DNA from 3 places in the Vogesella facilis genome. Region 1 is predicted to be linked to each of the others. Evidence: riboswitches for the same ligand, from Rfam matches in the RefSeq annotation. Region 1 holds a riboswitch; each other region holds the start of a gene.

Region 1 (3,953 bases):
TCCTGCGTGGTGTATGGCATGCCGCGTGCGGCTTACGAGCTGGGGGCGGTGCACGAGGTGGTGCCGCTGTCGCGCATGGCCGAGCGGGTGCTGGCCTATCTGTGCGGCCAACGTAAGCGGGAGGACTGATGCCAACCGGTCATGCAGCGCACCGCTATTTCGACAAGCATTTCAACAAGCATGCCGCCAAGCTGTTGCCGGGCGAATACCAGGCTTCCGATGACGGCCTGCTGCTGGTGACGGTGCTGGGGTCCTGTGTATCCGCCTGTCTGCGCGACCGCGTCACCGGCATTGCCGGCATGAACCACTTCATGCTGCCGGACCAGGGCAGCAGCAGCAGCGACCGGCTGATGCCGGCGCGTTTCGGCACCCATGCCATGGAGCTGCTGATCAACGACATGCTGAAGCTGGGTGCCAACCGCCGCAGCCTAGAAGCCAAGGTATTCGGCGGCGGCAACGTGCTGGACGGCATGAGCAAGGTGAATATCGGTCAGCGCAACGCCAGTTTCGTGCATGCCTTCCTGGCACAGGAACATATCCCCATCGTGGCGGAAGACTTGGGGGCGGATATTGCGCGCAAGGTGTATTTCTTTACCGATAGCGGCAAGGTGCTGATCAAGAAAATCCGTCCGCAGCAGACCCTGGTGCAGGAAGAGGACAGCTACCGCCGCCGCATCGACCGCGATACGGAAAGCAAGGGTAGCGGCGATATCGACCTGTTTATCTGAGCCGCTGCGTCAGCGTTCCAGCAGATCGCGCTTGTCGCTGACGCCGGCCCAGTGCTCGTGATCGGGCAACGGCTCTTTCTGGCTGACGATCACCGGCCAGGTTTTCGACAGCTCGGCATTCAGCGCCAGCATCACCAGTTGCCCTGGCGGCAGCTCCTCTTCGGTGGTGATGGCGTCGATTGGGCACTCCGGTACACACAGCGTGCAGTCGATGCACTCGTCCGGGTCGATCACCAGGCAATTGGGGCCTTCATGGAAGCAGTCCACCGGGCACACTTCCACGCAGTCGGTGTATTTGCATTTGATGCAGGCTTCAGTTACAACGTGCGTCATTTCCCGTCCTCCGTCTATTGCCGGCCGCACCGTGCCAACGGTGCCTGTCTGTGATTATTGTCCGCCCGTTCCCGTATGTCTGCCCAGAATCCTGATTATCGCGGCCGTTTCGCTCCCAGCCCCACCGGCCTGCTGCATGCCGGCTCGCTGACCACGGCGGTCGGCAGTTACCTCGAGGCCCGCAGCCGCGGCGGACAATGGTTGCTGCGCATGGAAGACCTGGATCCGCCGCGCGAAATGCCGGGGGCTGCGGCCAACATCCTGTGCACGCTGCAGGCGTTCGGCTTCGAGTGGGACGGCGAAGTGGTGTACCAGAGCCAGCGCCACGCACTGTACCGCGCGGCGCTGGCGCAGCTGATCGCCCAGGGCGATGCCTACGGCTGCGGCTGCACGCGCAAGGAAATCGCGGAACATGGCCAACGTGGTGTCGACGGCATGGTCTACCCCGGCAGCTGCCGCCACGGCGTGGCGCCGGGGCGCACGCCGCGCGCCTGGCGGCTGCGGGTGCCGGACGCCGTGCTGGGCTTCGACGATCGCCTGCAAGGCCACTACGCGCAGCAATTGCAGCGCGACATCGGCGACTTCGTGCTGCTGCGCGCCGACGGCTTCTGGGCCTACCAGCTGGCGGTGGTGGTGGACGACATCGAGCAGGGCATCAGCGACATCGTGCGCGGCGCCGATCTGCTGGTGTCTACGCCGCGTCAGCTGTGGCTGCGGCAATGCCTGGGCGGCGCGGCGGTCAGCCACTGCCACCTGCCGCTGATGGTGAATGCCGCCGGCGAGAAACTCTCCAAGCAGACGCTGGCGCCGGCGATTACCCCGGCGCTGGCGGCGCAGGAACTGCGGCTGGCGCTGCTGCGCCTCGGCCACGCCGCGCCGGCCGAGGCGGGTAGCCTGGCCGAGCTGTGGCAGTGGGCGCACGGCCAGTGGTCGCTGTCGCGGGTGCCGGCCGGGCCGGTGACCATTACCTGAGTTGTTGCGCTACCAGCCACCGCGTCAGCCGTGGCTGGCACGCTAAGCGGTTGGCCGCAAAGCGAAATATCACGCCCGGCAGGCAAGGACTTGCCGCAAGTGCCTGAAAAATGGACAAAACCCGACTTGCCAAGCCGGCGGGGGGCGACGATAATCGCCGCATTCCGCAGGAGAGTGCAGCCGCAGGGCTGCCGCCGAAGGCGCAAGTGCACCCGCAATCGCTCAGGCAAAAGGACTGCAAGAATCGGATCGCAAGGTCCGTAGAATCTGGAGAGCGGCGCATATCGCGCCCACCGAAGGGGCTAACGGCGCAATGCCGGAAAATCTCAGGTGCAGGGACAGAGGGGTGTGAGCTAGCGGAAAAACTCACTCCGAGGACTTGCCCATGACGGCCCCGAAACGTACCCCCCTGTTTGATGCGCACATCGCCGCCAATGCAAAGATGGTCGACTTTGCCGGCTGGGAAATGCCCATCCATTACGGCTCGCAGCTGAAAGAACATGAAGTCGTGCGTAGTGACGCCGGCATGTTCGATGTGTCCCACATGACCGTGGTGGACATCACCGGCAGCGACGCCAAAGGCTGGCTGCAAAAGCTGATCGCCAACGACGTGTCCAAACTGGGCTTCGAAGGCAAGGCACTGTACTCCGGCATGCTCAACGAGCAAGGCGGCGTGGTGGACGACCTGATCGTGTACCTGGCGGCCAACGGTTACCGCATGGTGATCAACGCCGGTACCACCGAAAAAGACCTGGCATGGATGGACAAGCAGTCCGCCGGTTTCGACGTGGCACTGAACGTGCGCCGCGACCTGGCCATGCTGGCGGTGCAAGGTCCGCAAGCCATCGCCAAAGTCTGTGCGGTTAAGCCGGACTGGGCCGAAGCCATCCAGGGCCTGAAAGTGTTCCAGGGGCTGCCGTTCGGCGACTGGTTCGTCGCCCGCACCGGCTACACCGGTGAAGACGGCCTGGAAATCATGATTCCCGCTGCCGAAGCCATCACCTTCTTCAACCAGCTGCAAGCTGCCGGCGTAGCGCCGATCGGCCTGGGTGCCCGCGACACCCTGCGCCTGGAAGCCGGCATGAACCTGTACGGCCACGACATGGACGAAACCGTGTCGCCGCTGGAAGCCGGCATGGGCTGGACCATCGCCTGGAACCCGGAAGAGCGCGACTTCATCGGCCGCCAGGCACTGCAGGCGCAGAAGGCCGCCGGCGTGGCCATGAAGCAGGTCGGCCTGGTGCTGGAAGGCCGCGGCGTGCTGCGCGAAGGCCTGAAAGTGGTGGTGGACGGTGCCGAAGGCATCATCACCAGCGGCACCTTCTCGCCGACGCTGAAGCATTCCATCGCCATCGCCCGCGTACCGGCCGCCACCGGCGCCACCGCCCTGGTGGACCTGCGCGGCACGCTGACCGAAGTGCGCGTGGTGAAAATGCCGTTCGTGCGCAATGGCAAGAAAGTTTTTGAATAAGCTGGTGTATAACGACGAGGCGAGAGCGTCGCCCGGTAATACCCAACCAAGATCCAAACTATCTGCATCAGGAGAAACCCCATGAGCAACATCCCCGCCGAACTGAAATACGTTTCCAGCCATGAATGGCTGCGCCTGGAAGCCGACGGCTCCGTTACCGTTGGCATTACCGAGCACGCGCAGGAGCTGCTGGGTGACATCGTATTCGTGGAACTGCCGGCCGTTGGCAGCAACCTGGCCGATGGCGAACAGGCTGGCGTGGTGGAATCGGTGAAAGCCGCTTCCGACGTATATGCACCGATCGCCGGCGAAATCCTGGCGGTGAACGGCGACCTGGAAGCCACCCCGGACCTGGCCAACAGCGAGCCGTACGGCGCTGGCTGGTTCTTCAAGATCAAGCCGGCCAACGCTGCCGATCTGGATGGCCTGATGGACGCCGCTGCCTACGC
Region 2 (3,953 bases), on a different contig from region 1:
GTGAGGCCCTTGTCGATCAGGCTCAGCAGGAACAGGTGGTCGTCGGTCTTGCCGGACACGATGCTGTAGCCGCGGTCCTGGAACACCTTCACCATGGCGCGGGCGTTGGCCAGCACCTGCTTCTGGTAGTCGACGAACTCCGGCTGCAGCGCTTCCTGGAATGCCACTGCCTTGGCGGCGATCACGTGCATCAGCGGGCCGCCCTGGATGCCGGGGAATACCACCGAGTTCAGCTTCTTCTCCAGCTCCGGGTTGGCCGCCGCCAGGATCAGGCCGCCACGCGGGCCGCGCAGGGTCTTGTGGGTGGTGGTGGTCACCACGTGGGCGTGCGGAATCGGGTTCGGGTACAGCCCGGCCGCCACCAGGCCGGCCACATGGGCCATGTCCACGAACAAATAGGCGCCGATGCTGTCGGCGATCTCGCTCATGCGTTTCCAGTCGACGATCAGCGAGTAGGCGGAGAAGCCGGCCACGATCATCTTCGGCTGGTATTCGTTGGCCATGCGCTGCACTTCGTCGTAGTCGATCTCGCCGGTTTCCGGGTTCAGGCCGTACTGCACCGCGTGGTAGATCTTGCCGGAGAAGTTGACCTTGGCGCCGTGGGTGAGGTGGCCGCCGTGGGCCAGGCTCATGCCGAGCACGGTGTCGTGCGGCTCCAAGAGCGCCATGTACACCGCAGCATTGGCCTGGCTGCCGGAATGCGGCTGCACGTTGGCGTAGTCGGCGCCGAACAGCTGCTTGGCGCGGTCGATGGCCAGTTGCTCCACCACGTCCACGTGTTCGCAGCCGCCGTAGTAGCGCTTGCCGGGGTAGCCCTCTGCATATTTGTTGGTGAGCTGGCTGCCCTGGGCCTGCATCACGCGCGGGCTGGTGTAGTTCTCGGAGGCGATCAGCTCGATGTGGTCCTGCTGGCGTTGGTCTTCGGCCTGCATGGCGGCCCACAGGGCGTCGTCGAAACCGGCAATCTGCATATCCTGGGTAAACATCGCGTATCTCCTGGTCGCCGGCGCAGGCGGCAAAAGGTTGGCCGCACCGCGCCTTGAATAAAACGGGCGGTGACGGGCGGACGGTCTGCTGGATGCGGCAGACAGATGGATGGGCGTCCGCCCGGTATCACCGGACGATGCCCCCTCTGTCCCTTTGCCTGAGAGATTGCGGCGCAGTGTGCACTGGCCATGCTGCCTTCGGCGAGGCCGCGCGGTTGCGGGCCTACTCTCCAGAGTGCCTGACCAGTGCAGTTCTTTTGCCTGAGAGTTTCTGGGGCGATTCCCCTTCGGCGCTGCCGCTGGACGCTTGTCCGGGCAGTCTCTCCTGCGCTGGTGGCGGCCAACCTTGCAATCGGCCGCGTGGCTTGGCGCAATCTAGAGAAGCTGGCCGAGGCTGTCAACGCATGTCGGACAGTATTCGATGTGCAGCTGCAGCAAGTTGTGTGGCTGCAGACGCAAAACGCCCCGCCGGGCGTTTGCGGTACCGGCGGGGCGGGGGATGCTGCGTCGCGTCAGACGCTGGCGGCGGTAAAGCGGCGGCGGTGATGCTGCGGCGTTTCGGCCTCGTCGACGATGGCCACCGCCAGATCGGCCACGCTGATGCCGGCCGGGGCGTCGCCGGCCATCAGCAGCTGGTCGCCGCCCAGCCGGTACTGGCCGCTGCGCTCGCCCGGCGCCAGCAGCGCGGGCGGCGACACGAAGGCCCAGTCCAGCTGCTGCTCGTCCTGCAGCTGCAGCAGCGCCTGGCGCGCGCCTTCGGCGCCTTCCTTGTATTCGGCGGGAAAGTGCGGGGTGTCGATCAGTTGCAGACCGGGCGCCACGTACAGGCTGCCGGCGCCGCCCACCTCGATGAAGCGCGCCACGCCGGCGGCCTTGACCCCGGCCACGATGGCGGCATGGCCCTGCAGGAACAGCTGGCGGATGTCGGCCTTGTCCCAGCCGGGGTTGAAGGCGCTGATCACCACGTCGTGGCCGGCCACGGCTGCGGCGATGCTGTCGGCGTCATAGGCATTGGCCGCCAGCACGGCAAGGTTGGCCGCAGCGCTAATGCGCTCAGGGCGGCTGACAATGGCGCTGACTTGATGGCCGCGGGCCAGGGCTTCCTGCTGGATGGCGCTGCCGACAAAGCCGCTGGCGCCGATAAGGGCAATCTTCATGCTGAACTCCTTCACGGGGGATGGAACATGAGTACATGGTAGTAAACGGCGCCCTGCTTGATAATCCATGCTATTTTTCATTCATTGTGAAGCAGGGCTACATAAATGGATGAACTGCGCAGCATGGCGGTGTTTGCCACGGTGATCGAGCAGGGCTCGATGAACGGCGCGGCGCGCGCGCTGGAGATGACACCGTCGGCGGTGAGCCAGCACGTGCGGCGGCTGGAGCGGCAGCACGGCGTGACTCTGCTGCATCGCACCACCCGCAAACTCAGCCTGACCGAGGCCGGCAGCCTGTTCTACCAGGGCTGCGCGCAGATGCTGGCGGCGGCACGGCAGGCGGAAAGCCAGCTGACCGCCATGCGCGAGGCGCCCAGCGGCGAGCTGCGCATCTCCGCGCCCAGCGGCTTTGCCGGCGGTGTGCTGGGCGAGGCGCTGGCGCCGCTGCTGGCGGCCAACCCCGGGCTGAGCCTGCAACTGTTTTTTCACGATGAGCTGGTGGATCTGACTGACTTGCGCATCGACCTGGCCCTGCGTGCCGGCAATCTGCCGGACTCCACCCAGGTGGCGCGCTATCTGTGCGACTGGCCGCTGCTGCTGTGCGCCGCGCCGGGCTACCTGCTGGCGGCGGGGGCGCCGCAGCAGCCGGCCGAGCTGCACCGCCATGCGCTGATCGGCGTCAACCCGCGCGGCAGTGCGCAGTTTCCGCTGCAGCTGACGCGCGGCGAGGACGTGGTGCGGCTGAGGCTGCCGGCGCGCATCGCCAGCAACAGCATGCTGTCGGCGCGCGCGTTCGCGCTGGCCGGCATGGGCATTGCGCTGCAGCCGGCGCCGGAGATCCGCCGCGAGCTGGCCGCCGGGCTGCTGCTGCCGGTATTGCCGGAGTGGCGGGCACCGGCGCTGCCCATCTATCTGGTGACGCCGCGGCGCGATGCGCAGCCGGCCAAGGTGCGCCATGCGCTGGCCGCGTTGCAGGCGGCACTGGGGCAATGTGCAGATTGAATATTGTCTAAGAACGACTGGAATTTTCCGCTGTTTAAACCTAACATTGCGAAATTGTGAATTTGTTTTAAATCAATTTGATGTCATGGGAATGCCGGCTTTTTTGCCGAAAGTGCATGAAATTGTTTTCTGGCTATAACAGGAACGGGGCCAGGTCCCCGGTAGTACCATGCACCATCGCACAAACCAATAAACAGGGGAAAAACCAATCATGTCTTTGCGCACAAAATTGATGGCATTTGTGCTGCTGGTGATAGCAGCACTCGCCGTCGTGTTCTGTGGTGTGGCCTACTGGAAAATGAGTGACACGCTGGAGAGCCAGATTGAAGGCCAGATCAAGATGGCGGCCGACAACAAGGTGAGTTTTGTCTCCGAGTGGGTACAAGTGCGGCAGAGCATCGTGGCGGCGGTATTGCCGCGCTTCGGTACCGGCGAGCTCAAGCCCATCCTCGACCAGGCCCAGAATGCCGGCAAGTTTGACGATATGTATGTTGGCCAGCCGGACAAGACCATGACCCAGTTCAGCGGTGGCACCCCGGTACCGCCGGGTTACGACCCGACCGGCCGCCCGTGGTTCCTGGCCGCCAAGGATGCCAACGGCCCGATCGCCTCGCCGCCGTACATCGATGCCGCTACCAAGCGTCCGATCATCACCTTCGCCCAGGCGCGCAAGGATGGCGGCCAGCTGGTGGCCGTGGCCGGTGGTGACGTGACACTGGCGCGCGTGGTGGAAGAAGTGGTGTCCGCCAAGCTGCCGGGCGATGGCTATGCCTTCCTGATCACCGCCGACGGCGATGTGATCGCCCAC
Region 3 (3,953 bases), on a different contig from region 1:
GCGCGGCAGCGGCCAACCCTGCAGGTGAAAACCCGCGCCGTGGCCGACCGCATCCTGTTCGACGGCAAGCGCGCCATCGGCGTCAGCTACCTGCAGGGCGGCAGCTGGCATGAGGCGTACGCCAGCCGCGAGGTGATCGTCAGCAACGGCGCCATCGCCAGCCCGCAGCTGCTGCAGCGCTCCGGCGTGGGCAATGCCGACGAGCTGCGCGCCATGGGCATCAATAGCGTGGTGCACCTGCCCGGTGTGGGCGAAAACCTGCAGGATCACCTGGAGATGTACCTGCAGTACGAATGCCTGAAGCCGGTGTCGCTGTACCCGGCGCTGCAGTGGTGGAACAAGCCGCCGATCGGCATCGAATGGTATCTGCGCGGCACCGGCATCGGCGCCAGCAACCACTTCGAGGCCGGCGGCTTCATCCGCAGCAGCAGCGAGTTCGCCTGGCCCAACCTGCAGTACCACTTCATTCCGCTGGCGATGAACTACGACGGCAGCAACCCGGTGAAGGCGCACGGCTTCCAGTGCCACGTCGGCTCGATGCGCTCGCCCAGCACCGGCAGCGTCAAGCTAAAGAGCTGCGACCCGCGCGACCATCCGATCCTGCGCTTCAACTACATGGCGCACGACATCGACTGGCAGGAGTTCCGCGCCGGGGTGCGCATCACCCGCGAGATCATCGCCCAGCAGGCGATGGACGAGTTCCGCGGCAAGGAGATCAAGCCCGGCATGATGATCAAGAGCGATGCCGAGATCGACGCCTTCGTGCGCGAGCACGCCGAGACCGCGCTGCACCCGTCCTGTACCTGCAAGATGGGCGACGCCAGCGACCCGATGGCGGTGGTGGATGGCGAAGGCCGCGTGCATGGCCTGGCCGGCCTGCGCGTGGTGGATGCGTCGATCATGCCGCAGGTCACCACCGGCAACCTCAACGCCCCCACCATCATGCTGGCGGAGAAGATCGCCGACCGCATCCGCGGTCGTGCACCGCTGGCGCGCTCGCAGGCCGCCTACTTTGTTGCCGGCCAGCAGCCGGTCAAACTGGCCGAGGCCGCTGCGCGCGACCCGCAGGCCGCCCTGCTGTGGTACCCGCCCAAACCAGCGACCGTACGCTGATTCGTCTGAGGTATGGCCTCCCTTCTGGCGCACCGTGTGGTGCGCTTTTTTTATTGGCGCCATCGGCAGGACAAAAAAAACGGCCCGCCAGTTGCGAGCCGTTTTTTCATATCCGAATATTTCAGCAGATGACTGCCAGATCTTCCTTCGACAGCCAGTCGCTGCCACCACGCGGCCAGGCCACCAGCACGCCGCGCGCCTTGTCGTAGGCCACCACGGTGCCGTCGAACTTCTTCACATAGCCATGCGGGGCGTAATTCACGCGCAGACCGGCTTCCAGTTGAGTGTTGTTGTTACGCAGCAGTGCCAGCAGGCTAGAGATAATGTATTTCATTTCAGCTTCCAATATGTTTTCAGTCATCAAACTATGCCGGAATTGTAGCGCCATCTTGTGCAATGCAACATCAAGATTGCGACATCAATGTTCGATACTGATCATATAAATGTATCTTTACGAATCCATTACAGTCGATAACGAAAACACCTCGCCGCCACACCATCGCCAGCGCCCGCCTCCCGCCGGCCAGGCAAACTGTCGCAAAAAAGCCGCATTTCTCATAAAAATCAAAATATTAGAATCGGCCACCCATGCTGCCGGCCGCCGCCGCCGCATTGCCATAGCCGACCGCTTTCATGCCATGACCGACGCAAATAGTGTGCTTTTCGCCGCCGCTGCGCGCCACGCCGCCACCGCGCTGCCGGGCGGTAAAAAAGCCACCGCCGGCATGCATTGACGCCCTTCCGGGTGCTCTCTAGATTGACTGACAGCCATGTCAGGCAGACAGGAGAGATCGCCCGGGTACGCACCCAGCGGCGGCGCCGAAGGGGAATCGCCCCGAAAACTCTCAGGCAAAAGAACTGTCCTGCCCAGGCTCTCTGGAGAGCAGATGCGCGCCCGCGCATCTCGCCGAAGGCAGCACGGCGCGTCAGCAGCACCACGCGCCCAATCTCTCAGGCACACGGACAGAGGGGGCAAACACGGTCGCCAGCGACCACCCACCCCGTTTATCGGGCTTGCGGCCAACGTTGGCCGCAGCCCACCCGTTTGGAGAGCGCCATGTTTACCCAGGATATGCAGATTGCCGGCTTCGACGACGCCCTGTGGGCCGCCATGCAGGCCGAAGACCAACGCCAGCAGGACCACATTGAGCTGATCGCCTCCGAGAACTACACCAGCCCGCGCGTGATGCAGGCCCAGGGCAGCCAGCTCACCAACAAGTATGCCGAGGGCTACCCCGGCAAGCGCTACTACGGCGGCTGCGAACATGTGGACGTAGTGGAGCAGCTGGCCATCGATCGCGCCAAGCAGCTGTTCGGCGCCGACTACGCCAACGTGCAGCCGCACTCCGGCAGCCAGGCCAACGCCGCCGTCTACATGGCGCTGCTGGAGCCGCACGACACCGTGCTCGGCATGAGCCTGGCCCACGGTGGCCACCTCACCCACGGCGCCAAGGTCAATTTCTCCGGCAAGATCTACCACGCGGTGCAGTACGGCCTGAACCCGGAAACCGGCGAGATCGACTACGACGAAGTGCAGCGCATGGCCAATGAATACCAGCCGAAGATGATCGTGGCCGGTTTCTCCGCCTACTCGCTGATCGTCGACTGGAAACGCATGCGCGAGATCGCCGACAGCATCGGCGCCTACCTGTTCGTGGACATGGCGCACGTGGCCGGCCTGGTGGCGGCCGGGCTGTACCCGAACCCGATTCCGCACGCCCACGTGGTGACCACCACCACCCACAAGACCCTGCGCGGCCCGCGCGGCGGCCTGATTCTGGCTGCAGCCAACCCGGAGCTGGAGAAGAAACTGAATTCGGTGGTGTTCCCCGGCATCCAGGGCGGCCCGCTGATGCACGTGATCGCCGCCAAGGCGGTGGCGTTCCAGGAGGCGCTGCAGCCGGAGTTCGTCGACTATCAAAAACAGGTGCTGACCAACGCTCGCGCCATGGTGGCGGTGTTCCAGGAGCGCGGCTACAGCATCGTGTCCGGCAAGACCGACGACCACCTGTTCCTGCTAAGCCTGATCGACAAGGGCCTGACCGGCAAGGCGGCCGACGCCGCGCTGGGCGCCGCCCACATCACCGTGAACAAGAACGCAGTGCCGAACGACCCGCAAAGCCCGTTCGTGACCAGCGGCATCCGCATCGGCACCCCGGCCATCACCAGCCGCGGTTTCAAGGAAACCGAAGCCCGCCAGGTGGCGCACTGGGTGTGCGACATCCTCGACGATATCGACAACCCGGCAGTCAGCGAGCGGGTGAAACGCCAGGTGGCCGAGCTGTGCGCCGCGTTCCCGGTATACCGCGCCGCCAACGGGAGCTGATCATGGCCCTCAGCGTGTTTGATCTGTTCAAGATCGGCATCGGCCCGTCCAGCTCGCACACCGTCGGCCCGATGCGCGCCGCGCGGCAGTTTGTCGCCCGTCTGGAAAAAGACGGCCTGCTGCCGGCGGTGGCCAGCGTGCGCTGCGAGCTGTTCGGCTCGCTGGGCGCCACCGGCAAGGGCCACGGCTCCGACATCGCGGTGCTGCTTGGCTTGCAGGGCGAGCTGCCAGATGAAGTGGACACCGACGCGGTGCCGGGCATGGTGGCGGCGATTCGTGACAGCAAGCGGCTGCGGCTGCTGGGCAGCTACGAAATCGCCTTTGCCGAGGGCGAGCACCTGGTGCTGCACAAGCGCAAGACGCTGCCCTTTCACCCCAACGGCATGACTTTCGAGGCGCGCAACGCTCAGGGCGAGACGCTGGACAAGCGCGCCTACTACTCGGTGGGCGGCGGTTTCGTGGTGGACGAGGCGGCGGTGGAAGCCGGCTTCACCCCGCCGGGCAGCGAGGAGCT

Evidence for each region. A riboswitch is a leader RNA that binds a small molecule or an ion and turns the genes downstream of it on or off. The one in region 1 is predicted to bind glycine.
Region 2: another riboswitch for glycine. It lies ahead of glyA (serine hydroxymethyltransferase); the one in region 1 lies ahead of gcvT (glycine cleavage system aminomethyltransferase GcvT).
Region 3: another riboswitch for glycine. It lies ahead of glyA (serine hydroxymethyltransferase); the one in region 1 lies ahead of gcvT (glycine cleavage system aminomethyltransferase GcvT).

Annotation. Positions count from the first base shown of each region.
Region 1 is NZ_JBHRXN010000036.1:447,939-451,891, reverse strand. It holds gene ACFOLG_RS17510 (protein-glutamate methylesterase/protein-glutamine glutaminase) at 1-129, shown strand, start outside; gene cheD (chemoreceptor glutamine deamidase CheD) at 129-728, shown strand; gene fdxA (ferredoxin FdxA) at 738-1,061, opposite strand; gene gluQRS (tRNA glutamyl-Q(34) synthetase GluQRS) at 1,137-2,033, shown strand; glycine riboswitch at 2,191-2,281, shown strand; glycine riboswitch at 2,291-2,385, shown strand; gene gcvT (glycine cleavage system aminomethyltransferase GcvT) at 2,419-3,504, shown strand; gene gcvH (glycine cleavage system protein GcvH) at 3,586-3,953, shown strand, end outside.
Region 2 is NZ_JBHRXN010000026.1:7,567-11,519, forward strand. It holds gene glyA (serine hydroxymethyltransferase) at 1-986, opposite strand, end outside; glycine riboswitch at 1,129-1,224, opposite strand; glycine riboswitch at 1,226-1,324, opposite strand; gene ACFOLG_RS09030 (NAD(P)-dependent oxidoreductase) at 1,499-2,143, opposite strand; gene ACFOLG_RS09035 (LysR family transcriptional regulator) at 2,249-3,145, shown strand; gene ACFOLG_RS09040 (methyl-accepting chemotaxis protein) at 3,378-3,953, shown strand, end outside.
Region 3 is NZ_JBHRXN010000009.1:24,488-28,440, reverse strand. It holds gene betA (choline dehydrogenase) at 1-1,113, shown strand, start outside; gene ACFOLG_RS02975 (hypothetical protein) at 1,235-1,447, opposite strand; gene ACFOLG_RS02970 (hypothetical protein) at 1,557-1,847, shown strand; glycine riboswitch at 1,886-1,984, shown strand; glycine riboswitch at 1,986-2,084, shown strand; gene glyA (serine hydroxymethyltransferase) at 2,171-3,439, shown strand; gene ACFOLG_RS02960 (L-serine ammonia-lyase) at 3,442-3,953, shown strand, end outside.